DNA from 2 places in the Alteromonas sp. WD8-37 genome. Region 1 is predicted to be linked to the other one. Evidence: predicted binding sites of a transcription regulator. Region 1 holds the regulator's gene; the other holds the start of a gene.

Evidence for each region. Region 1 encodes FliA, which starts transcription of late flagellar genes. Its sites were predicted from a motif close to CTAAAGNTNNNNNNNNNNNNGCCGATA; they were not measured.
Region 2: ACTUJZ_RS08215 (flagellar protein MotY) is a predicted target of FliA. The motif match lies at 3,375-3,401, and genes of this name have one in related genera.

What each region holds. Positions count from the first base shown of each region.
Region 1 is NZ_JBUZOV010000002.1:506,621-522,019, reverse strand. Features, by position in the region: gene metH (methionine synthase) at 1-2,058, opposite strand, end outside; gene ACTUJZ_RS07780 (homocysteine S-methyltransferase family protein) at 2,068-3,117, opposite strand; gene metA (homoserine O-succinyltransferase MetA) at 3,104-4,063, opposite strand; gene ACTUJZ_RS07770 (DUF2802 domain-containing protein) at 4,232-4,645, opposite strand; gene ACTUJZ_RS07765 (chemotaxis protein CheW) at 4,772-5,263, opposite strand; gene ACTUJZ_RS07760 (chemotaxis protein CheW) at 5,290-6,042, opposite strand; gene ACTUJZ_RS07755 (ParA family protein) at 6,039-6,815, opposite strand; gene ACTUJZ_RS07750 (protein-glutamate methylesterase/protein-glutamine glutaminase) at 6,828-7,976, opposite strand; gene ACTUJZ_RS07745 (chemotaxis protein CheA) at 8,043-10,298, opposite strand; gene ACTUJZ_RS07740 (protein phosphatase CheZ) at 10,311-11,063, opposite strand; gene cheY (chemotaxis response regulator CheY) at 11,098-11,481, opposite strand; gene ACTUJZ_RS07730 (RNA polymerase sigma factor FliA) at 11,531-12,259, opposite strand; gene ACTUJZ_RS07725 (MinD/ParA family ATP-binding protein) at 12,256-13,122, opposite strand; gene flhF (flagellar biosynthesis protein FlhF) at 13,119-14,573, opposite strand; gene flhA (flagellar biosynthesis protein FlhA) at 14,603-15,399, opposite strand, start outside.
Region 2 is NZ_JBUZOV010000002.1:618,999-634,397, forward strand. Features, by position in the region: gene ACTUJZ_RS08195 (TonB-dependent receptor domain-containing protein) at 1-1,495, shown strand, start outside; gene ACTUJZ_RS08200 (bacterioferritin-associated ferredoxin) at 1,499-1,693, opposite strand; gene ACTUJZ_RS08205 (peroxiredoxin) at 1,939-2,544, shown strand; gene rnt (ribonuclease T) at 2,597-3,256, opposite strand; gene ACTUJZ_RS08215 (flagellar protein MotY) at 3,439-4,308, shown strand; gene glpQ (glycerophosphodiester phosphodiesterase) at 4,271-5,314, opposite strand; gene ACTUJZ_RS08225 (hypothetical protein) at 5,439-5,954, shown strand; partial or broken gene ACTUJZ_RS08230 (endonuclease III) at 6,188-6,427, opposite strand; gene ACTUJZ_RS08235 (PAS domain S-box protein) at 7,253-10,396, shown strand; gene nth (endonuclease III) at 10,449-11,081, opposite strand; gene ACTUJZ_RS08245 (electron transport complex subunit E) at 11,087-11,779, opposite strand; gene rsxG (electron transport complex subunit RsxG) at 11,788-12,429, opposite strand; gene rsxD (electron transport complex subunit RsxD) at 12,429-13,520, opposite strand; gene rsxC (electron transport complex subunit RsxC) at 13,521-15,399, opposite strand, start outside.

The DNA of each region.
Region 1 (15,399 bases):
ATCTTTGAAGGTTTGCTGCCGCAGATGGTGAGCCACACCCACTACCTGTTGGCGGTTTTGATCGGCATAAATTTCAATATCATCATTTACCCGATTGGCGGCAAACAGGCCAATCACCCCTTTTGCCGTCAGGCTGTTGTTGGCGATGATGTCATCCAGCATCTGATTGGCATCGGCAAACAGTTCACGGGCCTGCTCGCCCACCACTTCATCATTTAAAATCCGTGGAAATTTTCCGGCCAGCGACCAGGTCAAAAAGAACGGTGTCCAGTCGATATAGTCTCGCAACGTAGCCAGTGATGCAGTCACTGGGGTCACTCCCATTTTATTGGGTGCCGGTGCACGGCGCTGCCAATCAGGACGCGCGGCATTGGCCCGGGCCTGGGCCAGGGTGACTGGTTTCGAACGTGGTTTTTTGCGCGCATGCTGGGCACGCACTTTGTCATAGTCTTCGGTGAGCTGGGCGGCATATTCATCCCGGCTTTTACGGTTGAGTAGCTTTTGACACACGCCCACTGCCCGGCTGGCATTGGCTACATAGGCCACCGGAGCATGATAATGCTGTTCAATTTTTACCGCTGTATGGGCTTTGGACGTCGTGGCCCCGCCGATCAGCAATGGCAGGTCAAAGCCCTGGCGCTCCATTTCTTTGGCTACGTGGACCATCTCATCCAGCGACGGCGTGATCAGGCCGGACAGGCCAATCATGTCCACCTGCTGCTCGCGGGCGGTTTGCAGAATTTTTTCACAGGGCACCATCACGCCTAAGTCGATGACCTCGAAATTGTTACACTGCAACACCACCCCAACAATATTTTTGCCTATATCATGTACATCACCTTTGACGGTGGCCAACAATATTTTGCCGTTGCTTTTGGTATCGTCAGATTTTTCGGCTTCGATATAGGGTTGTAAATGGGCCACGGCTTTTTTCATTACTCGGGCCGATTTGACCACCTGGGGTAAGAACATCTTGCCCTCACCAAACAAATCGCCCACCACATTCATGCCATCCATCAGCGGGCCTTCAATCACATGCAACGGCCGCTCGGCTTCCTGACGGGCCTGTTCGGTATCCTCGATGATGTAGTCAGTAATACCTTTGACCAGCGCATGTTCCAGCCGTTTGTTGACCGGCGTTTCGCGCCAGCTTAAATCTTCTTTGGCGGCAGCCTTGCCATCCCCCTGAAACTGAGGGGCAATATCCAGCAGGCGTTCGGTAGCATCGTCGCGACGGTTGAGAATGACATCTTCTACAGCCTCGCGCAGCGCGGCCGGTATTTCATCGTACACCTCCAGCTGGCCAGCATTCACGATGCCCATGTCCATGCCAGCGCGAATAGCATGATATAAAAACACCGAGTGCATAGCTTCGCGCACAGGGTTATTACCACGAAACGAAAACGAGATATTGGAAAGCCCGCCGGAGATGTGCACATGGGGGCAGGTTTGGCGGATAATGCGGGTGGCTTCGATAAAATCCACCGCATAATTGTTATGATCTTCGATGCCAGTAGCGACCGCAAAAATGTTCGGGTCAAAAATGATATCTTCCGGTGGAAACTGAAGCTTTTCGGTAAGTAAGCGGTAACTTCGCTGGCAGATTTCCACCTTGCGGTCCTGGGTGTCCGCCTGGCCGGATTCATCAAACGCCATCACCACAGTTGCCGCGCCATATTGTTTAATTAACGCAGCCTGTTGTAAAAACTGGGCTTCGCCTTCTTTAAGGCTGATGGAATTAACGATGGCTTTGCCCTGCACGCATTTTAAGCCGGTTTCAATCACTTCCCACTTGGACGAGTCGATCATAATGGGCACGCGACTGATATCCGGTTCTGAGGCAATCAGATTTAAAAAGGTACGCATGGCCTCCACCGAATCCAACATGGCTTCGTCCATATTGATATCGATGATCTGGGCACCGTTTTCTACCTGTTGCCGAGCCACGTCCAGGGCGGTTTCATATTCACCGTCCAGGATCAGCCGTTTAAAGCGCGCCGAGCCGGTCACATTGGTGCGCTCGCCGATATTAATAAATGTTGCTATTTCTGTTGTCACACGCTCACCTTAATGCACGAAGGGTTCAAGCCCTGACAAACGCATCTTTACGTCAAACTGAGGAAGAGTACGGGGCGCTTTGCCCGCCACCGCTGCGGCAATTGCTGCGATATGCTCTGGGGTGCTGCCACAGCAGCCCCCGACGATGTTCACCAGGCCGGCATCCGCCCACTCGCCAATGTGCGCAGCCATGGCCTCGGCATCCAAATCGTATTCGCCAAATTCATTGGGCAAACCGGCATTGGGATGGGCTGAGACCAGAGACTCACAGACACTGGCAATTTCCACCACATACTGGCGCAGCAGGTCCGGGCCCAGCGCACAGTTAAGGCCAAAGGCAAACGGGCTGGTATGGCGCATCGAGTAATAAAATGCTTCGGCAGTCTGCCCGGACAAAGTGCGCCCGGAGGCATCGGTAATGGTGCCGGAAACCATCACCGGTAAGCGCAGCTCCAGCTGGTTAAACACCTGCTGCACCGCAAAAGCAGCGGCTTTAGCATTTAAAGTATCAAACACGGTTTCCAGCATGATGATATCCACCCCACCGGCAATCAGGGCTTCACACGATTCGCTGTAGGCCTCGACCAGCTCATCAAAGGTCACATTACGCTTACCTGGATCGTTTACATCCGGACTAATAGAGGCTGTACGGTTGGTGGGCCCTAACACACCGGCCACAAAACGCGGTTTATCAGGGGTTCGCCGGGTAAACTCATCGGCGGCCCGGCGGGCCAGCTGGGCAGCCTGCAGATTAATCTGTCGCGCCTGCGCTTGCATATCGTAATCCGCCATGGCGATGGTGGTGGCATTAAAGGTGTTGGTTTCAATGATGTCGGCGCCAGCCGCCAGATAATCACAATGGATCTGATAAATCAGCTCGGGCTGAGTCACGGCCAGCAAGTCATTGTTGCCTTTTAAATCACAATGCCACTGGGCAAATTGTTCGCCCCGATAATCCGCTTCCTGCAATTGATGCTGCTGAATCATGGTGCCCATGGCACCATCTAACACCAGGATACGCTGCCGGGCAGCGGCGTGTAATTGCTCAATCTGTGTCACGTTGTACCTCTTGTGGGGGCCGCGAACCGTCAGCCAGTAAATTTAAATCATAAGGGGTGGTTTGATACACATAATAATTCAGCCAGTTGGTAAACAGCAGACTGCCATGCGAGCGCCAGCGTACCAGAGGCGCACCGGCCGGATCATCCTGAGTAAAATAGTTGAGTGGAATGGCCGGGTCGAGCCCTGCTGCGCGATCTCGATGAAATTCTTCGCTCAAGGTATCCGGCTCATATTCAGGATGCCCGGTGACAAACACCTGGCGCTTATCCTCACTGGCCACAATATAGGCACCGGCCTGTTCTGATTCTGCAATGACGCTTAAGCCTGGCACCTGCTGGTATTGCTGCGCCTGGATATGGCCAAAGCGTGAATGCGGGGCAAAAAACAGCGGGTCATAGCCACGCAATAGCTCATTGTGGGGGTCATTTACGCGATGTTCATACACCCCGGACAATTTGGTCTCGCGGAGCTGGCGCTTCACACCATAATAATGGTACATGGCAGCATGGGCTGCCCAGCACAGATACAGGGTGGATTGGACATGACGCCGGGCCCAGTCAAAAATGGTGGCCATAGCCGGCCAGTAATTAACCTCGGTATAATCCAGATGCGCCAGTGGCGCGCCGGTCACAATCAGGCCGTCGTACCGCTTGTGGCTGACCTGCGAAAACTCATGGTAAAACGCATCCATGTGCGACTGTGGAGTGTGCTTGGGGGCCTGATTATCGATACGGATGAGGTCCACATTGATTTGCAATGGCGTATTAGACAACAACCGCAGCAGTTGCACCTCGGTTTCAATCTTGTTGGGCATGAGGTTTAAAATCCCCACCTCCAGCGGCCGAATGTCCTGATGCGACGCGCGCTGGCTGTCCATGGTAAAGATATTTTCGCCCAGCAATACATCCTGGGCGGGCAGTTGTTCAGGAATTCGAATCGGCATGGCGGCTCCACCACAAAGTATCTTGACTCTATTGTGGCGCGCTCAGGGCGGATGTCAACCAATTTACGTCTAGACGTCTAAACGTTTTTGATTACAGTGATTTTGCGATGCTCTGCTTCGAAACTACATCAGACTGTATCGGGCTAGGAGCTTAGGATATTGCAGGGATCAATGTTTATGAATCGTTATGATCAATTCGGCTTCGGCGCGGGGAATATCACAGGATTCCATGATCTCATCCACACTGGCGCCCTGGCGGACCAGTTCGGCAGCACGTTGGTATAAACGCATGGACGGATCCTGCTGTTTGACTTCACGCAGCTGATTTTCCTGCTGGGTGAGCAGGGTTTGGAGTTGTTGCAAATGCTTACTTTGAACTAACGAGCGGCTTTGCTGTTCATCCAGCTGATGTGAAAAGGCTTCCAGCTGTGCCTGGGCCTGGGTCAATGCAGCGTTGGCCTGCGCATTGTGAGCAGCATGTTGCCGGCGCAGATTCAGCATTCCTACGAACAGTGCCACCACTAAAACCAGCGCCACAGCGGCTAATGCAAGAGCCAGGACAGCAAATTGTGAGGCGTTCATAGCAGACACCATAAAAGGTTGAATATCAGTAGATTACCAAGGAGTGCCCGGTTTAAACAAGCGCACCGCCGGAGGCTACTGTAACAGCCGCGGCGGTGCGAGGTGTTCACCCGGTAACAATAGCGGTTACAGATGAGCCAGTTCGTCCCACTCTTCATCGCTAAGCAGCTTGTTCAGGTCAACCAAAATCAGCAGCTCGCCATCACGGTTACTCACACCCTGAATAAACTTGGCGCTTTCCTCGGTGCCCACATTCGGCGCACTGTCGATTTCAGAAGTTTTCAGATAAACCACTTCGGCCACACTGTCTACCAGAATGCCCACCACCTGCTCATCAGACTCGATAATCACGATGCGGGTATTGTCGGTGGTTTCGGCCGGGGCCAGACCGAAGCGGGCGCGGGTATCAATGACAGTGACTACATTGCCACGCAGATTGATAATGCCCAACACATAATCCGGCGCGCCAGGCACCGGGGCGATTTCGGTGTATCGCAACACTTCCTGCACCTGCATCACATTGATGCCGTATGTTTCATCGCCCAGACGGTAGGTTACCCATTGCAACACCTGATCGTTGCTGTCAGGGGGATTGTTGATTGCTCTTTCTTCACTCATGAACCTGGCTCCGATAGTTCAGACAGTTAGTCCTGGCTGCCTAACCCTTTGTTTAGCATTGATATTAGCTGATTTACATCAACTAACGCACACATTCTTTGTTTTACCATGCCGGCCAGCCAGGGGCGTTTGCCCTGGCTTTCCCGCCATTTAATATCATCTTTGGTTAAGGTCACGGTATTAACCAGCTTGTCGCAGGCCAGCCCCCACAGGCTGTTGCCCAGCATGATCAGGTACTGATAATTGAGATTATCCGCCATAGTCTGATCATATTTTTCCGGCATCACCCAGCGGGCCGTATCCACCACATTGATTTTTTGTTCTCGGTGCAGCATCACCCCTTTAAACCAGGCTGGCTTGCCAATAAGCGGCCCCACCTTTTCCAGCTGATGAATCCCGCCTAAGGTGATGAGCGGTACTGCCAGAGTGAGCCCGGCCACATCAAAAAACAACGCCTGAAAGGTCTCGTCCAGCTGACCTTTAAGGGCCTGTACCGACGCTGCAACAGGCTCGCCCTCTGCATCGTCTTGAGGCTGGTTCAAGGCTTCGACCACCGGTGTCACAGGCGTCGCCACCACCGGCTCCTCTTCAAACGCCGCTGGGATGGCTACCTCACTGACCGGCGCAATAACAGGTTCTTCGGCATCCGGCCACTGCGCCTGCTCTAACAAACGCGCCGTGGTTTGCGCCACTGTCTCGCTGACAACCGGCTCGTGCAGCAGACTGTCCAGATACTCCTGCATCACGGCTTCCTGGCCTAACGGACTGTGCTTACTCATATTACTGCCTGCTCTACGAGGGTCTCTAAAAATGTTGCATAGGCCTGCACACCGCGCGCTTTGGGAAACGCCACGGAGGCGGGTAATTGCGCCTGGCTGGCATCGCGAAAGCGGGTGTCGACCGGGATCATGCCGGCATACACATCACCGGCATAGTCTGTCATCAGCCTGGCCTGGGCTTTAATCGCTGCATTGGTGCGTCGGTCAAACATGGTGGGTAAGATAACCGTGTTGAAACGCTTGTTCAGCGAACGCCCCATGATCACCAGGGTCTGCATCATGCGATCAAGCCCTTTAAGGGCCAAAAATTCCGTCTGCACCGGCACAATCACCTTGTCACAGGCCGCCAGTGCATTGACCATTAGCACACCGAGTACCGGCGGGCAGTCAATCAGCGCCACATCAAATTTGTCCTGCACGGTGGCCAGGGCTTTTTTCAAAATAAGGCCCATGCCTGGTTCACTGCCCATCTTGCGGTCCAGGGTGGCCAGCGCCATGCTGGCAGGTAGCACATATAGGCCATCTACCCGGGTCGGGCACAGACAGTTAAGCACTGTATCGGCATCAAGGGTGGCTTTATTAATAAAAATATCGTACACCGAGGCATGGATCCGGTCGGCATCAATGCCGAAATAATAGCTCAGTGACGCATGGGGATCGGTGTCGATTAACAAGACCTGCTGGCCTTGGGTGGCCAGCAGCCCGCCCAGGGTCACGGTGGTAGTGGTTTTGCCCACCCCGCCTTTTTGATTGGCAATTGTCCAGATCTTCACCGGCCCGGATCCTTATCCTGTGGCCATTTCGGTTTGCACACACGCCGACATATGGTCGATGCCAATGCTTTTGTGGGCAAGGTTGGCTTTGGCCACGGCCTGCGGCATGCCATATACCACACACGAAGCCTGGTCCTGAGCCCAGATGGTAGCCCCGCGTTCGCGCAACGTCTGACAGCCATCGCGGCCATCGGCGCCCATGCCGGTTAAAATCAGGCCCAGCACATCGCCGCCATAGCACTGAGGCAGGCTGGCAAAGGTCACATCCACGCTGGGCTTGTAAGTAAAATTATCCTCGTTGCTTTCGCTAATCTGCACCACGGCCTGGCCCTGACGCGACACTACCCGCAATTGTTTGCCACCGGGTGCCAGATACGCATGGCCGGCTTTAAGTACATCGCCATCGCTGGCCTCCTGTACCTGAATTTTGCACTGGCTATTAAGACGCTGGGCAAATGCCTGGGTAAAGGTGCCGGGCATATGCTGCACCAAGATGATTGGGTGGGCAAAATCAGCCGGCAGCGGCATCAATAATTTTTGCAACGCCACCGGGCCACCGGTGGAGGCGCCGACCGCCAGACAGCGGTAGGATTTGCCTGAACGGGTTACCGAGGTAACGGGCGCCGGAGCAGGCGCCGCCGGGGCATTGGCCTGGCCGCTTAATACTGATGAAGAACGAATAAACGCCGATTTGGGTGCATTGCGGGGCATGCTGATGGCATCCCCACGCGCGGCAGGCATGGCTGCACGCCGGATCCCACCACCACGGCGCGCCAGCAAGCGCACCTTGGTGCGCAATATGGCGGCAGCTTCCTGACGCTCGCCGGCAATGTCTTCAAACTTTTTGGGTAAAAAGTCCAGCGCACCGGCTTCCAGCGCGTCCAGTGTGGCTTGCGCCCCCTGATGGGTTAACGAGGAAAACATCATGATGGGCAGCGGGCGGCGTTGCATGATAGCTTTGACCGCGCTGATCCCATCCATCACTGGCATTTCCACATCCATGGTCACCACATCCGGATTGAACCGGCTGATCATGTCGATGGCTTCCTGGCCGTTGGCGGCTTCTCCTACCACTTCCAGATCGCGATCAGCATTTAAAATATCGCGAACCCGGCGGCGGTAAAAACTGGAGTCATCCACAATCAACACTTTAAACGCCATGTTTTACTGCACCCTTGTTACTATTATGCTTGCCTGGTGACGCTGCCTGCTTGTGCTGACGCATGCTTAGCTGCGCTTCGCATAGCGCTTAAGCAGACCGGGAATATCCAGGATCAGCGCAATGCCGCCATCTGAGGTGATGGTCGCACCCGCCATTCCCGGGGTGCCTTGCAACAGCGCATCCAACGGCTTGATCACCACTTCTTCCTGGCCAATCAGCGCATCTACCACAAAGCCGACTTGCTGGGTGCCGATTTGCACCACCACCACATGGCCTTTTTCGCGGTCCACCGCTTTACCGCCACGGATCAGCCAGTCGCCTAAGAAAAACAGCGGGATGGCTTTTTTGCGCACAATCATGGTCAGTTGGCCATCGACAGTATTGGTCTTGCTGACATCCATATTGATGATTTCGCTGACCGCGCCAAGCGGCAGCGCAAAGGTTTGCTTGCCGACAATAATCATTAAGGTAGGCAAAATCGCTAGGGTTAACGGCACCTTAATGTCTAAACGGGTGCCTTTTCCCAGTTGTGAGTCGATATTAATGGTACCGTTGAGCTGGGTGATTTTTGTTTTCACCACATCCATGCCCACACCACGACCAGAAATATCACTGATTTCGGTTTTGGTTGAAAACCCAGGTGCAAAGATCAGATTAAAGGCATCTTCATCTGACATGCGTGCAGCAGCATCAGCATCTAATACTCCACGGTTAATCGCAATATCTTTCAATTTGGCGGGATCCATGCCTTTACCATCATCTTCGATGCTCAGCAAAATATGATCGCCTTCCTGTGATGCCGACAAACGCACGGTTCCCATGCGTGGTTTACCCGATGCCTGACGGTCATCCGGCATCTCGATACCATGGTCTACCGAGTTGCGTACCAGATGCACCAGGGGATCGGCCAGGGCTTCTACCAGGTTTTTATCCAGATCGGTTTCTTCGCCTTCCAGTTCCAGGGTAATTTCTTTTTTCAGGCTGCGAGCCAAATCACGCACAACCCGCGGGAAGCGGCCAAACACTTTTTTGATTGGCTGCATGCGGGTTTTCATCACCGCGCCTTGAAGGTCACCGGTCACCACATCCAGATTGGCAATGGCTTTGGTCATGGATTCATCATTGGTATTGATGCCCAGGCTCAGTAAGCGGTTTCTCACCAGCACCAGCTCACCCACCATGTTCATGATCTGATCCAGCCGCTTGGTGTCGACCCGTACTGTGGTTTCGGCCGGTGGTGTAGCTGCCGTTTTTTTGTCTTCTTTTTTTGCCGCCGGCGCATTGGCTGAGGCCGGTGCCGGGCTACTGGCCGCGGCAGGTGTCGAAGTACTGGTTGCCTGCTGTTGCTTGGCGGCGCTCACCGCCTGGGTGGTAGCCGTATCCACAGCATCTTCGGCCTTGGTAGGTTGACTGGTAGCGGCCGGCTCAGCATCTTTGGCTGTGGGGCCCTGGCCCTTGCCATGTAACTGGTCCAGCAACGCTTCAAATTCATCATCTGAGATTTCATCATTATTGCCGCCCGGGGCAGCGCTGGACGTGGCTACCGGGGCTGGCTCGGCTGCAGCCTGAAACTGGCCTTTACCATGCAACTCGTCTAACAGTGCTTCAAATTCATCATCGGTAATATCATCCCCGCTACCGGCCGGCGCGGCGGTGGCAGACACCGGTTTATTCTCGGTTGCGGCCACAGCATCAGCCGGGTTGGCGGCGCGCCCGGGCGCGCCACTGCCGTGTAGTTCATCCAGCAGCTTTTCAAATTCGTCTTCGGTAATTTCATCAATACTGCCACCGGCGGATGGCGACATCGCTGCCACTTCCGGAGCTTGCGGTGTCTGCTCTACCACCTGCTGCAGGTTGTCATCCAGATTGCCCGGGGTAGCAGGCTGGGCACCGGCCCGGCTGGCATTGTCAAAAATCGCCTCATCCGGGGTTTCTGGGGTGCTTAGCTGATGTAACAGCTCCACCAGGGCCGGGTCCGCTGGTTCCAGCGGCTCACGGGATTTGACCTTTTCAAACATGGCCACCACCACATCGGTGGCTTGTAAGATGGTGTCCATCAGCTCAGGGGTCAGGGTGCGCTGACCATTGCGCATGACATCAAAAACATTTTCGGCACCGTGGCAAATCTCCACCAGTTCGGTCAGCGATAAAAAACCGGCGCCGCCTTTTACTGTGTGATAACCGCGAAAGATTGCGTTGAGCAAATCACTGTCTTCGGGGTGATTTTCCAGGTCCACCAGCTGCTCTTGCAACTGCTCCAGGATCTCACCGGCCTCTACCAAAAAGTCCTGTAAAATATCTTCGTCTAAATCAAACGCCATCAGCCCGCTCCCTTAAAACCCTAAGCTAGACAAAAGGTCATCAACATCGTCCTGACCTTTTACAACGTCGTCGCGTTCTGCGGCATTCATGATCGGCCCTTCTGCTTCGACTTTTTCGTTTTGTTTTTGTTGTTTTGCCGATGCTTCGGCAGCACTGACCTCAGGCTCACCAAACATGGTCAGCATGTTCACCAGGCTGTCTTCCACTTCTTTGACCAGCTCGATAACCCGACGGATCACCTGCCCGGTCAGATCCTGATAGCCCTGGGCCATCAGCACTTCGGTCAGTAGCGCGGTAAGACGATCGGATTCGGATGATGCATCGCTTAACAGCTGATCGATATCGCCGCATAAGGCTTTAAACTCGCCCAGCTCGATCTGGCGGGTCATCAGCTTTTTCCATTCTGGCATGATGCTGTCAATTCGCCCGGATAACGACTCGGCGATCGGCATACTGGCTTCCACCGCATCCATCGTGGTGTTGGCGGCTTTCTCCGTTTCCTCAATCACGTAGGTCAGGCGGGTTTGGGCATCTGGAATATCATCATTGGCCAGGCCAACAATGCGTTCATCCAGTTGAAAATTATTCAAGGCATCGTGCAGCTGGCGCGTTAGCTTGCCCACTTCGGCAAACAGCTCGATGGATTCTTTGGTAGATATCGCTTCCAGCAGGCCGTGAGCAGCAGCGTTATCGCCCTGCTCCAGGTAAGTCACAAGCTGCCGCGCTTCTTCTAATGAAATAGGCACATTGACATTGGTCGACATCCAGTTTTCCTCTGTGTCTGTCAGAACAGCTGGATTACCCTAAGCGTTCGAAGATTTTATCTAATTTTTCTTTGAGGGTAGCGGCGGTAAAGGGTTTTACCACATAGCCATTTACGCCTGCCTGAGCGGCAGCCACGATTTGTTCTTTTTTGGCTTCGGCAGTCACCATCAGCACCGGTAGCTGCTTGAGTTTGTCATCAGCGCGGATCGCCCGCAGCAGGTCGATGCCCTGCATGCCTGGCATATTCCAGTCGGTCACCACAAAATCAAAATCGCCCTGTTGCAGCATCGGCAACGCAGTGCTTCCGTCATCCGCTTCCTGGATGTTGGAAAAGCCCAGATCCTTCAATAAATTCTTTATGATTCGTCTCATCGTAGAAAAATCATCTACCACAAGAATTTTCATATTTTTGTCCAAAATGGCCTCCACCGGGGATAGTAATTATTATAAATCGTTCTAGGTTTGGTTAGTTATCGGCACGCCACGACTGCATTTTAGCTTTTAATTTTAGCATTGCCTGGCTGTGTATCTGGCTGACGCGAGACTCACTGACATCCAGTACTTCACCGATTTCCCGCAAGTTAAGTTCTTCGTCATAGTACAACGAAAGCACAATCGCTTCACGCTCGGGCAGCGTGGTGATGGCATGGGCCAGCGCTTTTTGAAACGCGCCCTGCATCAAATCTTCCAACGGGGTGTCAGCCCCCTGATTAGCCGGGGTGGTGATCACATCTTCCGACACGCCTAAGTCTTCAATGCCCACCAGTTTGCCGGCATTTACTTCATTGAGCATTTGATGGTAAGTGTCCAGTGATACATCCAGCTTGGCTGCAATGTCCACATCACGGGCATCGCCGCCAGTTTCCCGCTCTACTTCATTGATGGCTTCGGTAATGGCGCGGCCATTTTTATGTACCGAGCGCGGCGTCCAGTCGCCTTTGCGGATTTCATCCAGCATAGCACCGCGGATACGGATACCGGCGAAAGTCTCAAAGCTGGCGCCTTTTGAGCCGTCAAAATTTTTGGCCGCTTCTAACAAACCAATCATGCCCGCCTGAATCAGGTCATCCACCAGCACACTGGCGGGTAAACGCGCCATCAGATGATGGGCGATACGCTTGACCAGCGGCGCATGCCGCTCCACAAGCTGGGCTTTATTGGTTTGCTGCTGATAAGCGGCCGCTTTGTTGTTCAACGCTGCATTCCTACTGCTTTGCCGGCGACAAGTTGCTCAATAAAAAATTCCAGATGCCCGCCCGGTTGATTCGGAATGGGCCACTGTGCGGCATTGGCCGCCAGACGGGTAATGGCCTGGGCTGCTGGCGAGCCGGGAAAGGCATCGACAATGGCCGTTTGTTTGCGCACTGCTTTACGAATATTTTCGTCAAACGGTACAGTTGCCACTAACTCCAGCGCCACATCCAAAAAGCGCCCGGTGACCTTGGAGAGTTTATTAAACAGCTCCTGGCCTTCGCGCATGTCCCGCACCATGTTGGCCACAATCTTAAAGCGGAACACCCCGTGTTCGCGGTTCAAAATTTTGATCAACGCATAGGCATCGGTTAAGGAGGTTGGCTCGTCGCACACTACCACCATGATATCCTGTGACGCTTTGGAAAAGCTCAATACCATGTCTGAGATCCCGGCGGCGGTATCCACAATCAATACATCAATTTGCGAGCGCAACTCACTGAACGCGCGGATCAACCCGGCATGCTCGGTGGGTGTCAGTTCGGTCATAGACTGGGTACCGGAAGTGGCCGGTGCGATCTTGATACCATGGGGGCCGGTCACCAGTACCTCATCCAAGGTACATTCGCCGGATAACACATGGGCGAGATTTTTTTCCACCCGCAGGCCCAGCATCACGTCCACATTGGCCAGGCCAAGGTCAGCGTCCAATACCATTACACGCTTGCCTTGCTTGGCCATGGAAATGGCTGTATTCAGGGTAATGTTGGTTTTCCCTACCCCACCTTTACCACCAGTAACGGCGATGACTTTAATTAATCGTGACTGATTCATCTTTCGTAAGCTACTCGCTTGATCTTCAATCATACTGCCTGTGCTGAATTTCCGATATTACTGGCACTAGTATGAGTCAAACCATACTTTTTATAAAGCTTTGCCGCAGCAGAGACCAGAGATTTTGCATCTGCCACTTTAATATCCTCGGGCACCTGCTGGCCATCGGTCAGATAACTGACCGGCAGCGCATGTTCAATGGCTACACTGAGCACCTCACCTAAGCTGTAACATTCATCCAGCTTGGTAAAAATACATCCGTCCAATTTCACTGCATCGTAGGCGTGAATGATACGCTGTAATGCGGGATATTGGGTATTTGCCTGCGCCACCAGGTATTTTCTCACCGGTTGCATCTGGCCACCGTCAAACTTTGCCAGTTGCTTGATCAAGCGGCTGTCACGCTGGCTAAAACCAGCAGTATCGATCAACACCATGCGCTTGTGACGCAGCTGGAACAATAATTCGGCCAGTTCTTCACTGGATTGGGCCTTACGTACCGTACAGCCAATAATCTTGCCATAGGTGGCCAGTTGTTCATAAGCTGCAATCCGGTAGGTATCGATAGTGATCATCGCCACCTGATCGGCACCGTATTTTTGCGCATAGCGTGCAGCCAGTTTAGCCACAGTGGTGGTCTTACCGGTTCCGGTTGGCCCCACCAGCGCTACCGCGCCGGTTTGTTGCAGAATATCATTGCCAGAAACATTGACGCGATTAGCCAATAGGTTAAGCAGATAAATCCAGGCTTCGCGTTCGTTGTATTCTTTTGGTGTGTAATTCACCAGTTGTTCAGCCAGGCTGTAGCTTAAGCCCATGCCTTCTAGACACTGCATCATATAGCTTTGGGTCGGGCTCTGGCGCTGCTGCTTGTCGTTCATCAGGCCGGCCACCTGAAACTGCAGCACATTACGTAAAGAGGCCAGCTCTTCCTTGATGGCATCCAGTTCACTGGTGTTGCCGCTGTGTGCAACCGGCTGGCCGGTAAATTGAGTGGGCGCTTCCTGGGCTGACTGCGAACGCTCTAAATCTAATTCATTTTCATCGTCAAAAAAGTTAAAGCCATTGTGCGGGGCCTGACGCGACGCAGATGGTTGCGCTGATTGTTGTGACGGGCGCTGAGGTACTTGTTGCTGCTGAGGCTCTGGCTGACGCTGAGGGGCTGCAGCTTGGGCACGTTCAGCCTGCTGACGCTCAACATTTTTATTTACCTGCTTTTCCAACAGCGCGCGCAATGTATCCGGGCCATCATCGCCGATGATTTCGCTTAAGCTGGGCGTGCCGCCTGATGTTGAGGTGGATTTGGCCGCCGGGGCTTTACGCGGGGCTAGCTTGGCTTCGGGTTCTTTGTCGTAGGCTGCCACCAGTTCAATCCCGTCGGCTACCTTGCGGTTGGACATGATCACAGCTTCGCCACCTAACTCGGCTTTTACTGCATTCATTGCTTCGCGCATGTCTTTGCCAAAAAAACGTCTGATTTTCATTGCAACCTCTACTCATGCCCCGCGTCAGATTATTGACCCACTGAGCTGACAATTTTTATTTGTTTGTCATCTGGTACTTCCTGGTACGACAGTACATTCAGGCCAGCCACAGAATATTTAAAGAAGCGGGAAAGTACCGGGCGTAACATGCCAGATGTCAGCAGTACTGCTGGTTCACCGGACAATTCCTGTTGCTGGCTGGCCTGTTGCAATGATTTTTGCAAGCGGTCAGCCAGGCCAGGTTCGATGCCGGCGCCATCTTCCCCTCCTGCCTGAAGGGATTGGTGCAACATCTGTTCCAACTCTGGCGCCAGAGTTATGACGGGGATTTCCGGTGTGCCCTGGCAGATTTCCTGGGTGATTAAACGCTTCAGGGAAATACGCACCGCCGACACCAGTACATCCGGGTCCTGGCTCTTGGTGCCATATTCACTCAAGGTCTGCACGATGGTGCGCATATCGCGGATAGGCACCCCTTCAAACAACAGGGTTTGCAATACTTTGACCACGGTACTGAGCGGCAGAATATCCGGCACCAGCCCTTCCACCAGTTTGGGATTGGTTTTGGCCAGCATATCCAACAGTTGCTGCACTTCTTCGTGTCCTAATAACTGATAGGCATTGTTGGTCAGCAGCTGAGATAAATGGGTGGCCACTACGGTAGCTGCGTCTACCACGGTATAACCTAAGGTCTGAGCATGCTCACGCTGATTGGGCTTGATCCACACAGCATCCAGGCCGAAAGCCGGGTCTTTGGTGACGCGACCATCCAGGCTACCAAATACCTGCCCGGGGTTTATCGCCATTTCTTCATCATGGCTGATTT
Region 2 (15,399 bases), 110 kb from region 1:
TGAGTGGTATGCCGGCGGCTTTACCCCGCGGTTTGGTGGGGTGATCAATGATGGCAGTGTCTTTTCCGGTTTTGAGGGCCAGTTGGATAGCGGCTGGCAATATGATATCAGTGCCGGGCTGGGCTATTCTCATATCGACTACAGCCTGGTGAACACGGTCAATCCATCGCTGGGCCCGGCCTCGCCGCAGCAGTTTTCCCCCGGTGGGGTCAAGCAGGTGGAGCGCACTGCCAATCTGGACTTTAGCCGGCCTTTCTCCTGGCCGCTGACACAGGCACCTCTGCAGGTCAATGTCGGCGCAGAGTGGCGCAGTGAAACCTATCATCAGCAAGCCGGCGATGTGGCATCCTGGCAGGCCGGGCCATTGGCCGCGCAGGGCTTCAGTGTGGGCTCAAACGGTTTTCCCGGCTATCAACCTGCTGCCGCCGGGCACTGGAGCCGCAGTAATTACGCGGTGTATTCAGACGTCCTGCTGCAGGCCGAGCGCTACAGCGCCGGTATGGCGGTCCGGCATGAGCGTTTTACTGACTTCGGGACCACCTTTGATGGCAAGATCAGCGCCCGCTATGCGCTAAGCCCGGCGCTGGCGGTGCGCGGCTCATTAAGTACCGGCTTCAAAGCCCCCACGGTGGGCCAGGCCAATGTAATCAATGTCACCACCGCGTTTGCAGCAAACGGGCTGGAAGATCAGGCAACGCTGCCGCCCACCCATCCCATCTCGGTGCAACTGGGGGCGCAGCTGCTGCAGCCGGAAGAGTCTGTAAATCGTAGTCTGGGGCTGGTGGCCACCTGGGGGGAGACCGCCTACGTGACCCTGGACTATTTTAATATAGATCTGCGTAATCGCATCAGTACGACCTCGGCAATCCCCTTATCGGCGGCTGATATACAGGCGCTGGCCCGCATCGGGCAAACCGATGCCAGTCGCTACGCTGCCGCCAAGTTTTTTGCCAATGATTTTGATACCCGTACTCAGGGGATTGATTTGGTGGCCCACTGGTCGCTGTCGCAGGGGGCGCTGCTGCATGATGTGGATCTGGCCATCAATTGGACTGATACCCAGGTAGAGCGAATTTCGTTGTATCCGGTGGCTAGCGAGGATGGCCAGGTGAACCTTAAGCCTAATCTGACTGCGTCGCGGATGCGCATGCTCGAAGACAATCTGCCGGCGGTGCGCGGCACCCTGACAACCCGTCATCACTGGCAAAATGTGTCGCTATTGTGGCGCGCCAATTATTACGGCAGTTTTTACGAAGATCATCTGGACGCCTCAGCGGGTCTGGATATTACTGGCGAGGATATGGTGACGCTGGATGCAGAGCTTAGCTGGATGTTATCAGAACGCTGGACGCTGGCAGCGGGGGCGGTCAATCTGACCGACGAGCGGCCTTCTTTAAACCCGTATCGTGAGCGGGTGGGGGCCTTGTATCCGCCCACCTCACCGGCGGGGATCAATGGCGCCTTTTTTTATGCGCAGGCGCTGTGGCAGTTTTAATACTTAGCCAACATCTTTAAATAACGAATCGTCGATGATGGTGTTATCGATGATCTGCTGGGCCATGGCGATGCATTTGCCGCACTGGCTACCAATATCCATTACTTCACGTAATTCACGCAGGTTGCCTGCGCCTTGGGTTTCAACGGCTTGTTTGATGGCTTTGTCTGTTACGCCATAACACATGCATACGTACATGGAACTGCTCTCCAATCACTGTTGCAAATGATAATAATTGCTATTTACGTGACTTGCAAGTGAATGGCTTTGGTTTGTTCTGAGGTTTTTGCAATCTCACTGATTTACCGATGAATATTTTCTATCAGCTGAATCGAGCTTGGTTTTTTCAAATTCGCACCAATATTGCTTACGCCGGTAAGAGGCGATTTATATAAATAGCTTAGCTAACTAAGCACAATAACTTATTCTGTATGGAGTAAAGCATGAGCGTATTAGTAGGCCGTCAGGCCCCAGATTTCACAGCCGCAGCTGTGTTAGGCAACGGTGAAATTGTAGATAGTTTTACCCTGAGCGAAACCATCAAGGGTAAAAAAGCAGTAGTCTTTTTCTACCCGCTGGACTTCACCTTTGTGTGTCCATCTGAGCTGATCGCTTTTGACAAGCGTTTTGAAGAATTCAAGCAGCGTGGTGTGGAAGTGATCGGTGTGTCTATCGATTCACAATTTTCGCACAATGCATGGCGTAATACCCCAGTAAACGAAGGCGGTATTGGCCCGGTTAAATATCCGCTGGTTGCCGACGTGAAGCACGAAATCTGTAAAGCGTACGACGTTGAGCATCCAGAAGCTGGTGTGGCTTTCCGTGGTTCGTTCCTGATTGACGAAGAAGGCATGGTTCGCCACCAGGTTATCAACGACCTGCCGCTGGGCCGTAACATCGATGAGATGCTGCGTATGGTTGACGCGCTAAGCTTCCACGAAGAGCACGGTGAAGTGTGCCCGGCTGGCTGGACTGAAGGTAAAGCCGGTATGGACGCCAGCCCTGCAGGCGTAGCTAAATACCTGTCTGAAGAAGCAGAAGGCCTGTAAGGCTGATAGCGCTTTAAGACAAATAAGGCCGCCTGTTTCAGGCGGCCTTTTTTTATGCGTTTTTCGCCTTGTCGGTATCGTCGTCGGCCGGTAACGGCCAGCCGCCCAGAGCGCGATAGCGATTCACCATATAGCAGAATAAATCCACGGTGCGGCTGGCATCATACAGCGCACTGTGGGCTTCTTTTTGGTCAAACGCAATGCCTGCCGCCTGACAGGCCTTGACCAGCACAGTTTGGCCTAATGCCAGGCCGGCCAGCGAGGTGGTGTCAAACGAGACAAACGGATGAAACGGCGTGCGCTTGATGTTGCTGCGTTCAATCGCTGCGTTAACAAAGCTTTGATCAAAGGTGGCATTGTGCGCCACAATCACCGAGCGCTGGCAGCCGGCAGCTTTTTGCGCTTTGCGGATGGTCTTGCACAGCTCTTTCATCGCCTCACTTTCCGCGATGGCACCGCGCAGCGCACAATGCGGGTCGATGCCGTTAAACTCCAGCGCAGCAGGCTCTAAGTTTGCTCCTTCAAACGGGGTAATATGAGCATGAAAGGTTTGATCGGGCTGTAAATCACCGTTTTCATCCATCTTTACCGTCACCGCTGCCAGTTCCAGTAACGCGTCGGTGGCGGCATTGAAACCGGCTGTTTCAACATCAATGACCACCGGAAAATAGCCGCGAAAGCGGGTCGACAGAGTAGGGGTGTCGTCAGACATAAAACCTCATGGGCAGCGTGCTCGGGCCAATGCGGCCGGGGCAAGTCAAAAATCAAATTATCGCAATATTGCCAGGCTATATCTACCCCGCCGGTGACGCGAGAGCGCCAGATTACTGCTAAACTTTTTGTCCATCCGGACGATAACCCCATTGATAGGGTTTTTATGCTAGCAGGCACACGATGAACAGACTGATCATTTTAATATTGTTAAGCGGGATGATGTCTTTTTCCGGTCATGGCGCTATGCGCCAGTATGCCGCGCCCGTGGCGTCATCAGACTGGCTACTGGCAGATCAAACCCGGCTGCAATGCCAGTTGGCTCACGAAGTGCCCGGTTATGGTAAAGCCACGTTCACCAGTGTGGCAGCCAAGCAGCTGAATATGGAATTTGAAATGCAGATGGCCTTGCTGCCTAAAAAGGCCGGTATTGCCGCAGTGTATTCGGTCCCGCCGCGCTGGATGCCCGGCCAACAGGCCCGGCCCATCGCCGAGATGCAGTTGCGCCGCCAGTACAATGGCGACCTGCCGGAGGATGCCGCCTGGACCATGCTTAGCGAGCTTGAAAAAGGCTTTTGGCCCACCCTGTATTATCAGGATTGGTACAACCGTAATGACAAGATTGCGGTGGCGCTTAACGCCAGTAATTTTATGGGCACCTACCAGCAATTTGTGCAGTGCGTGTCTAACCTGTTGCCGTTTAGCTTTGACGATATCGCCTACACCGTACTGTCTTATGAAAAAAGCAGCACCGAACTGACCGACTATTCACAAAAGCGCTTGGAAATGATCGGCCAGTATTTAAGAGAAGACAGCAATCTTGAACTGGTCTTGTTAGACGGCTATACCGACAGTTATGGCGGGCGCTGGAGCAACGAGCAGTTATCCATCAAACGCGCCAATCAGGTCAAAGAATATCTGGCCACATTGGGGGTAGAGCAGGCCCGCATCGAGGTCAACGGACATGGCGAAAAACGCCATATCGCACCCAATGATACCAGCGACAGCCGCGCGCTTAACCGCCGGGTGGTGGTGCAGTTGTCGAAAAGCTAAGCCGGCCCTGGCTTAGCTGGCGGCGCACCGGCGGCACCTGGTCGGTAAATACGCCATCCACCTGCACAGTGTGCAGCAACCATTTCAGCAGCGTGTCGGCCTGCATGTTGAGTGCAGGAGCATCGGAACGGTAGGTATAAGGGTGGATCAGCAGCCCCAGCTGCCGCGCCTGACCCACCCAGGCAGCCACTGCGGGTGGGGACTTTTTCGTACTGTCAGCCAGCATCGGGATCCAAGGGCCAATCCCATCTGCCACCTTAGCCACAGCTTTTAACCCCGCCGGTGTCAGTAGCCAGTCATAATCAGTGGCCGATTCCTGCCAGCTATTCTCTGCCACCAATTGTACCAGCCTGCCTTTATAATCCAGCTCATTTCGCAGCCGTCTGACTTCCTTAAAATCGAAGCACTGTATTGTTACCGGCGTGCCCGTTTGTACCATCGCCGGGTGCTTTAGCGCCTGCAGGATCTGGTGCGAAAGATCCACACCATTTTTACGGTGCCAGGCTGGCGCTTTAATTTCGATGTACATGCCGATATGCTGGCCGGTCTGACGATTAAGTTCGGTGATAAGTGCGATGTGCTCTTCTAATGTGGCGATACCAAAGCCACTTGGCACGCCGCGGTAACGGTTAGCAAACACCGGCTGCTGCTTCGCATTCTCGCGGCTGTGCACCTGCAGTTGCCGTAATTCGGCCAGGGTAAAATCCAATGCATAAAAATGCCCGTCGTCGCGGGCGCGACCGGCAAAGTGCTGATCGACATTGGTTACGGTTTCTAAATAAATATCATGCAGCACCACCAGCGCCCCATCTTTACTGGCCACCACATCCTGCTCGATATAATCGGCCTGCTGGGCATAAGCCAGCGTGGCTGCTTCCAGCGTATGTTCAGGGAGGTAGCCCGAAGCTCCGCGGTGGGCGATCACTTCCACCGCGCCAGCGCGGACGCAGCCCAGTAGCAAAACCAAGGTGCATAGCCAGACAATGGCGTGAGGTTGAATGCGCATGGCTAAATTCCTGTTGAGGGTGGGTGGGACAGCCGGCGGCTCATTCCCATGTGAATAACTCTGTCATAAACTGGTTAAATTTGGTACAACAGAAGCGTGAACACTGACAAAGGACTGTCATACGGTGAATACCCATCCTCAAGCAAATACCAGCCATCTCTCCACCGGGTGGCTCTCCGGGATAAAAACCCGGGCCTCGCTGCATATTGAACTCCTGCTGGCGGCAGTGCTTATTGCCGGCTATTTTTGCTGGCAAAGCTACGATAAACAAACCGCAGCAGATATCGCCACCGATCTGCGCAAAAGCGACTTTGTGTTTATCGATTATCAGGCCATCGACCCGCAAACTGATCCCCGCGTGCGGTACATCCTGCTAAAAGTTACAGGAGTATCAGCGGACCAGATCACCTTCAAGGTAGGCCGGATCGGCTACAAGGATCCCGTGCCAGCCCGCGAGCATGTTGAATTTGACCGCCCGGTATTAATGAAAGATTTTTATCGGCAAAAACCACTCACACTCACCCAACAGCAAATCAGCGACTTTTACGACCAGGGCATTGTGTACGATGCCAAGCGCCCGGTTACCGTATACGTCGACGGCTGGATTGTGATTGAAGAGTGGGAAAGGTATCAGGAGTAGGCGAGGACGGGAACTGTCGCTATGGCAGCGTAGGCGGCTTTATCCACCCATAAAGTCATGGCGGAGAGCCTCCACTGTCCACCATTTGAGTCATCGCGGCGGAAGCCGCGATCTCCAACTAACAACTACAGGTCTAACTCAAAGGGTACCGATGGGGACCCCGGCATTACGAGAACAATATCGCTTTAAGACGGAAAAAATATTGCTGGGGAGCACAAATTTTATTGACGATTTCACTCGTCAGTCTTGTCCTTGTACTCACACAAATCTTCAATAATGCATGAACCACACCGGGGCTTGCGGGCGATACAGGTATAGCGGCCATGCAAAATAAGCCAGTTATGGAGATCCACTTTGAACTCCCGCAGTACCACTTTGAGCAGCTTTTCTACAGTTTTACCCATGGCAAACTTGGTACGGTTGCTTACCCGGTAAATATGAGTATTCACGGCAATGGTGGGCCAGCCAAAAGATAATAAAGATAGATAGTAAGAAATTTATTAATTTATCGTCCGATTTGTACCAATAGCGGTTTTAGGTTAAAGCACAGCGAAGTTCCAAATAACAAAAAGAGGCAGACATTTAACTTCAAATTCCCCTTCAAATAGATATTTGAGCGGTTTAAACCTATCAAACACCAAGCCGAATATTACTGAGCCTTCTCAGGAATACCCTCTGGGGAAGATAATTTACTCATCAAGGTGCTTTCGACCTTGATGTTTACATGGTAAATTGCGTAAATTAAAAGTAAATAGACGCGCGCAGGTTAGCTAGCCTTCCATATTGTTTGCGGGCAGAAAGTTTTTAATGTTGCATCCTACATAGATGATGTTGGTTGTTGAGTAGGAGTTGGTAATCAATCAGTTCATGCTAGGTCGGAGAGTGAATCATTTATATCATTGCGCTTAGCTAAATTGAGTGGAAATGGTTTATACATACGAGATGAGCCAAGGCTGCACTTTCACTAACACACCGTCTGGACCCTCTTGCTGCAATTCATGAGCTTGTTAATAATGAGTCGCAGTTTATCATTGATACGCATCCACCAACCCTCTCGCATAGCCAAATACGAAGAATTATAGCTTAGTGAATCTGGTGCATTAAAAATCACATATGAGGAAATCGAGCACTACAAAGTGACTAGAGGTTTCTTTAATAATTATCATTTCTGAGAAATGAGCAGCTGTTGAGTGATGACTAATTCGACTAAAAAGTGTATTGAACACGTTCGCTGTGCTCTCTGGACTGCCTCGCCATTGCGCGTCAGTCATTCTCACTGACGTTATGGGTAGAACCAATTGACAAAAGAAACACCACACTTTTTGGCTGGCGGCGGTGCAATGGGTGCGCGGTTACGGGCCTTCGCCTGGGAGCAGACACCCCTGGGTGCATCAGCAGCCTGGCCGTCGTCACTGAAGACGTTGGTGGGGATCATGTTGGCGTCAAACCAACCGATGTTTGTAGCGTGGGGTGCCACGCGTACTCTTATCTATAATGATTGCTATGCAGAAATCCTCGGAAACAAGCATCCAGATGCGCTTGGCCGGGACTTCTTAGACGTCTGGTACGAGATCCGGGAGGAACTCCAGCCGATAGTATCTTCTGCTCTGAGAGGCGAGCCCGTGCAGATGCAGGACATCCCGTTGGTGGTACACCGGCACGGCTATCCGGAGCAAACTCATTTTTCCTTTTTCTATTCTCCAGTGCGAGGGGAAAGTTCGGAAATCGACGGATTGTTCTGCGCGTGTACCGAGATCACTGCTCAGGTTCTGGTCGAGCAGCGGTTGGCCGAAAGCGAGGCCCGGCATCGCGGTGTGCTAACCAACATGGACGAGGCGTTCCTGTTGCTGGGACCCGATTTCCGCGTGCTGGAAGTCAATGATGCCGCTTCGCGCCTGATTAAGGCGAAAGGCGATCTGATCGGCGAGGAGCTCGAGGTCCTATTCTCGGAAGACGGGCTGGCTTCAGTCAACGCTATGTGCCAACGCGTCAGTGCCAGTGGTACACCGGAGCGACACGACTATTCCCACGTATCAGCACAACAAGGAATGTGTTGGTATGAAGCACGCGCCTACAGGGTCGATGCGGGCCTGGCCGTGTTCGTTCGCGATATCACTGAGCATAAGAAAATGGCAGCAGATGCAGCGAACGCGGCCGAACGCGTGCAACTGGCGCTGGATGCGGGCGCCATCGTTGGGACCTGGGTTTGGACGATACCGGACAATCGCTTTATTGCAGACGCCCGCTTCGCCGCCACCTTCGGACTCGACGAGGCACTGTGTAAGTCGGGCCTCCCACTGGAACTCGTTATGGAATCCATTCACACCGAGGATCGCGACCGCGTCTCGGCGGCGATCGAGGAAGTGATGGGGCGGGGGGGCGCATACAGGTGCGAATATAGGGTTTGGCACAGGGATGGTACACTCCGCTGGGTCGAAGCCAACGGCAGAGTAGAGCTAGACCCCGACGGTAAGGCGGTCCGCTTCCCGGGGGTACTGCTAGACATCGAGGACCGGCAACGGATGGAAGCCGAACGCGACCAGGCCGGCATGCTGTTGCGTATGTTTACCGATGCGGTACCCGGAGTGGTGTATGCCAAGGATCGTGCCGGCCAATTCATGGTTGCCAACCGCGGAGTCGCGGAACTACTTGGCCTGCCCCCGGAGGCGTTCCTAGGTCGCACGGATGAAGACGTACTCGCAGACAGAGCCCAGAGCGCCGCGATCATGGCAACCGACCGCCGCATAATGGACTCCGGTATTGGTGAGCAAATCGAAGAAGAGGTTATGCTATCCGATGGGACCCCGGCCATCTGGTTATCGACCAAGGAACCCTGGCGTGATGAACAGGGAAACATTCTGGGGTTGATTGGCTCGTCCGTCGATATTACCGATCGTAAACGTATGGAGAACGCATTGCGCCTGTCTGAACAGCGCTTTGCACTGGCCATGGACGTGGCACAATTCGGAACCTGGGTCTGGGAAGTGCAAACAGGCGACGTTCGAATGGACCCGCGGTGCAGGCAGATCGTCGGTGCTGCAACTGATGATGCGGTGGTGACGTTGGACGTCTTATCCCAGCGCATCCACCCCGATGACTGGCCACGGATTGAGGCTGCCCTCGAGCACGCACTTCGGCCCGGTACCGGTGGAAGCTATTCGGAGGAGTTCCGATGGATCCACGCCGACGGTAAGGTGGTGTGGACGATGGCGCGTGGGCAGGTATTGTTCGAAGGCGATGTGCCGGATGCCAGACCATTGTCGATGATCGGGACGGTACTCGATATCACAGAGCGCCGGCGGATGGTCGAGAGTCTGGAGCAGGCGGATCGCCGCAAGGACGAATTCCTCGCCATGCTCGCACACGAGCTGCGCAACCCTCTCGCGCCCATCGGGACAGCGGCGAGCTTGCTGGAGATGGCACCTGTAGATGATGAAGCGCGCGTAAGGGAGATTGGCGGCGTCATCACGCGCCAGGTTGTGCATATGACTGAGCTTGTGGACGACCTGTTGGACGTCTCGCGGGTGACGCGGGGCCTAGTGGAATTTGAGCGTGAGCCAGTAGACATCCGCTCGGTCATGAATGCTGCAGTTGAGCAGGCCCAGCCCCTGATCAGTGCGCGCGGGCATGTCCTGACCACGCAATTGTGTGATACGGCGCTGGTCATCGGCGACCGCCACAGGTTGGTTCAAGTGGTGACGAATCTGCTCAATAACGCAGCGAAGTACACACCTGCTAACGGTCGGCTGCAGATGTCGACACAGGTCGAAGATGAAAAGGTGCAGCTGAGTGTCACAGACAGCGGCATTGGTATGGACGACGCACTGATGTCAACGGTCTTCGACCTATTCGCGCAGGGTAAGCGCACCCCGGACCGCTCCCAAGGGGGCCTGGGAATTGGCTTGGCTCTAGTACGCAGCATAGTGGAGCAGCATGGCGGTAGTGTAACAGCCACTAGCCCTGGCCTGAACTTGGGTAGCACTTTCACCATAACGTTGCCACTGGCGGCAACTGATGAGGTGCTAGTACAAGTGCCACCTCTCACCACTGGTGGGAGTACAGCTTTAAAAATACTGGTGGTGGACGACAACCGGGACGCGGCGGAAACGCTCGGTTTTCTGCTGAATGCATTGGGCCATGAAACGGAAGTCGCCTTCGATGGCGCTGGTGCGCTGGCTATCGTGCGAGCAGAACCACGCTGGGATGCTTTCATCCTGGACATTGGACTACCCGACATAACGGGGTATGAACTCGCAGGGAAACTCAAGATGGCTGCGGATTGTTCAACCTACATCACGTTGACGGGCTATGACCAAGCCAGCGATCGTCAGAAATCAAAGGCCGCAGGTTTTGACCACCACCTGGCTAAGCCTGTTGACTTCGGCCGGTTGCAGCAAATCCTTAATGGAATCGGCTCTGTACAGCTTGAGCAAAGTGAATAGATCCTAGGAGGCTGATGCGAGATATGAGTAAAGAGCCAATGCCGCCTAATACTTACTCTGTTTTTTCCTTAAACTCGCACAAGTCTTCAATAATACAAGAACCACAACGGGGCTTGCGGGCGATACAGGTGTAGCGGCCGTGTAATATCAGCCAATGGTGGACATCCACTTTAAATTCCCGCGGCACCACTTTAAGCAGCTTTTCTTCGACCTTTTCCACGGTTTTGCCCATGGCAAACTTGGTACGGTTGCTTACCCGGTAAATGTGAGTATCCACGGCAATGGTGGGCCAGCCGAATGCGGTGTTCAGCACCACATTAGCAGTTTTACGGCCGACACCGGGCAGGGCTTCTAATGCTTCGCGACTTTCGGGGACCTGGCCGTTGTGTTGCTCCAGCAAAATCCGGCACATCTTATACACATTTTCGGCTTTGGAGTTATACAGGCCGATGGTCTTGATATAGCTTTTCAGGCCATCCACGCCCAGATCAAAAATGGCCTGCGGGGTATTGGCCACCGGAAACAATTTGTCGGTGGCTTTATTCACGCCCACATCGGTAGATTGCGCCGACAAGGTCACTGCCACCAGCAATTCAAACGGGGTGGAGAAGTTCAGCTCGGTGGTGGGATGCGGGTTGGCATCGCGTAGCCGGGTAAGAATTTCTTTGCGTTTTGTATTGTTCATAACCGTTAGCTTTCAGCGGTAACCCGGATCCGGGTGACCTGTTTGCTTTGTTGAGTCTGTTTGGCTTGCAGACGCTGGTCGATGGCATTTTTAGCTGCAATCAGCAGCCCCATGCCAATAAACGCGCCGGGCGGTAAAATGGCTAGCAGGAAGGGTTGTTCTGTCTCAAAAACAGTGATGGTCCAGTTACTCGCTATCGGGCCAAATAAGCGGTCTGCGCCAGCCAGCAGGGTGCCATTGCCCAGTAATTCGCGCATGCCGCCTAATAAAACCAGCACCATGGTGAAGCCGGCGCCCATCATCACACCGTCAAAGGCAGCCGGGGCCAGCGCATTTTTTGAGGCAAAGGCTTCGGCCCGGCCGATGATGGCGCAATTGGTCACAATCAGTGGGATAAAGATCCCCAGTGCCAGATACAGCTCGTAGGTAAAGGCATTCATCAACAGCTGGATGATGGTCACAAAGCCGGCGATCACCATCACAAACACCGGGATACGGATTTCGTTGCGCACGATATTGCGCACCAGTGACACTGTGACATTAGAGCCGACCAGCACCGCCAGGGTGGCCAAGCCCAGGCCCAGCCCATTAATCACCGTAGCGGTTACCGCCAACAACGGGCATAACCCCAGCAACTGCACCAGCGCCGGGTTGTTTTTCCACATGCCTTCGACGGTCAGGGTTTTGTATTCACTCATGCTGACTCCTAGGTTTGCGTGCTGTCGGCATAGCAGTTGGACGGGCGGTCAAACAATTGCTTTTGATGTTGCTGCACAAAACTCAGCGTACGGCGCACAGCGCCCACTACCGCTCGTGGGGTAATAGTGGCCCCGGTAAACTGATCAAACTGGCCGCCATCTTTTTTAACCTGCCAGGCTTTGGCATTGGATGGCTGATAGGTTTTGCCGGTAAACGACAAGATCCAGTCGCTTACCGCCAGCTCGATTTTATCGCCCAGCCCGGGGGTTTCCTGATGCTCCAGCGTGCGCACGCCCAGCACGGTCATGCTGGTATCCACTCCCATGACCAATTCAATGTTGCCGCTATAGCCATTTGGCGCAGTGGTTTGTAACACCAGCGCTGTAGGCTCACCTTCGCGCCGTGCCCGATAAACCCGATGGGCTTTAGCCGGGCCCAATGCATTGGCATCAATCAAGGTGCAGTCAGCGTACAGTTCGTTGGTATAGCGATCCTGCGCCACAATCTGATTCAGCAGTGCCTGCAGGCGGGTACGCTGCTGGGTTTCGATCCGATCCCGGGTGCCCACATAGGTCAGGCTGATAAGCGCGGTAGTCACAACTGCAAACACTGCCAGCATCGCGCCATTTTTGCCGATAGTCGGTAACATTACGAGCGCTCCTGTTTTGTGTTGGCTTTCGGGCCATGGCCGTAGGTGCGCGGGCGGGTATAATAATCAATCAACGGCACTGCCATATTCATAATGATCACAGCAAAGGCTACCGCATCCGGGTAACCGCCAAAGGTGCGAATAATCACCAGCCAAAAACCGATAGCCGCGCCAAAAATCAGCCGGCCGCGATCAGTGGTAGAGCCTGATACCGGATCGGTGCAGATAAAAAATGCACCGATTAGCAAACTGCCGTTAAATAAATGGAACAACGGCGAGGCAAATTGATCCATGTCTATCAGGTGCAGGATGGTTGCAAACACCAGGGTGCTGGCAATCATTGAGCCCGGCATATGCCAGTTGATTACTTTGGCTTTGAGCAAATACAGGCCACCGGCCAGATAGGCCAGTGCGACCCAGGACCACCCCGCGGCCAGGCTGGCAGCAAAACCGCCATTAAAGATTGGCGCCTGGAGCGCTTCAGAATAGGTTTGCCCTTCAGCCAGGCCGGTTTTCACCGCATCCAATGGCGTTGCCATGGTCATTCCATCGGCCAGGCTGCGCAACTGGGTAACATCAAAGCCAGCCTGCGTATAGCCGGTGAAAATCAGCATGGCGGTATCAATAAAATCGGGGGCGCTCGGCATCAGGGTGACTGGCGGCAACCACATGGTCATGGCGACCGGGTAAGAAATCAGCAAAATCACATAGGCGACCATAGCGGGATTAAACATATTAAACCCCAGCCCGCCGTAGAGCTGCTTGGCAATGGCAATAGCGCAAAATGCCCCAATCACTGTCATCCACCAGGGCAGCGTAGGCGGAATGCTCACCGCCAATAACAATGCGGTCAATACTGCGCTGTAATCGCTTAAGGCTTTGGCTACCGGCTTTTTGCGCAGCGCCAGAAAGCCGGCTTCGGTGGCCAGTGCGGTGGCCACCGCCAGTACCGATTGAATGATCACACCCCAGCCGAACATCACCGCCTGCATTACCAGTGCAGGCAGCATGGCATAGATGACCAGGCGCATGACCTGGCTGGTGGTACGGGTGACCCGCTGATGGGGGGAGCTGGAAAGGGTTAATTTCATCTAGCTGTTATTCTCATCTTGCTGTTCACGGGCCGCTTTTTTGGCCTTGGCTTTAGCTACCGCAGCGGCAATGCGCTGCTGTTTACTGGAGGCCGCGCTATCCTCAGGCGTATCTGCTGCCTCGGTTTGCTGTTCCTCGGGCGCTTGTTCACGGGCCGCTTTTTTGGCCTTGGCTTTGGCGACTGCAGCGGCAATGCGCTGCTGTTTACTGGTGGCCGCGCTATCCTCAGGCGTGTCTGCTGCCTCGGTTGGCTGCTCCGCTGGTTCTTGTTCACGGGCCGCTTTTTTGGCTTTGGCTTTGGCGACTGCAGCGGCAATGCGCTGCTGTTTACTGGGGGCCGCGCTATCCTCAGGCGTGTCTGCTGCCTCTGTTGACTGCTCTGCTGGCTCCTGTTCGCGAGCCGCTTTCTTCGCCTTGGCTTTGGCTACCGCCGCGGCGACACGTTGTTGCTTAGCTGTTGCTGCACTGTCTGCTGGCTCTTCGGATGTTTCTGAAGTATCAGATGCCGGCGTAAACGAAGCAGTTTGTGCTGACTCCTGTTCGCGGGCGGCTTTTTTGGCTTTGGCGCGGGCCACAGCCGCGGCAGCCCGTGATTTTGCATCAGTGGCAGGCGTATTAGGCTGTGTTTCAGTACTATTTTCCGTATTGGTATCTGGAGTAGCCGGTTCGCTGGCATTGGCCTGAGCTGCTTTTTTCGCTTTGGCGCGGGCTACGGCTGCAGCCGCACGGGATTTGGCGTCAGTGGCGGGAGCCTGACTGTCAGCCGCCGTGCTCGATTCCGCCTGGGCTTTTTTGGCTTTAGCACGGGCCAGGGCAGCCGCAACTTTGTCTTTTGAGCCGCTAGAGCTGGCCGCCGGTGCGGCATTTTGCGCCCGCGCTTCTTTGGCTTTACGGTGTTTTTCTTCGCGTTCGATTTTTTCACGCTCGAGCCGGGCCTTGCGGGCTTCGAAGCGTTCTTTGGCTTTTTCGGCTTTGGCTTTTTCATCGCGCTGCTGGCGAATGCTGGATTTTGCCTGGCGATAATAATGCACCAGCGGGATCTCGCTGGGGCACACATAGGCGCAGGCCCCGCATTCTATACAATCAAACAGATTGTATTCTTCGGTCTTATCAAATTCCTGGGCTTTGGCATGCCAGTACAGCTGCTGGGGCAACAGGGTCGCCGGGCAGGCATCGGCGCAGGCACTACAACGAATACACGCGCGCTCGTTATCGCCATCGGTGAGCTCATCTTTGGCCGGCACCAACAGACAGTTAGTGATTTTTACTACCGGTACCGCGGCATCATTGAGGGTAAAGCCCATCATCGGCCCGCCCATGATAACCTGCGGGGTCGCCTGGCGGCTGCCGTCATAGCCGGCCCAGCCTAATAAATGATTGACCGGGGTGCCCAGTAGCGCCATAGCATTGCCCGGCCGGGTCACGGCCTGGCCGGTCACGGTGACTACCCGCTCAATCAGCGGTTTGCCATGAAAAATGGCATCGGCAATGGCATAGCAGGTGCCCACGTTAAACATCAAAATACCAACATCCGCGGGCAAGCCGTCACGCGGCACCTCGCGCCCGGTGACCACCTGGATCAGCTGTTTTTCGCCGCCGGCCGGGTATTTGGTTGGCACCGCCATCACCCGAATATCCGGGTTTTCCTGGCAGGCAATCTGCATCGCTTCCAGTGCCTTGGGCTTATTATCTTCAATGGCCACGATCACCATCGCTGGATTAACCAGATGGCAAAGCACATCCACGCCCTGGCGGATTTGCCAGGCATGCTCACGCATTAAGCGGTCATCAGCGGTAATATAAGGCTCACACTCGGCGCCATTGATAATGATAAATTCAATATCTTTGTTGCCGCCGGCTTTTATATGGGTAGGGAAT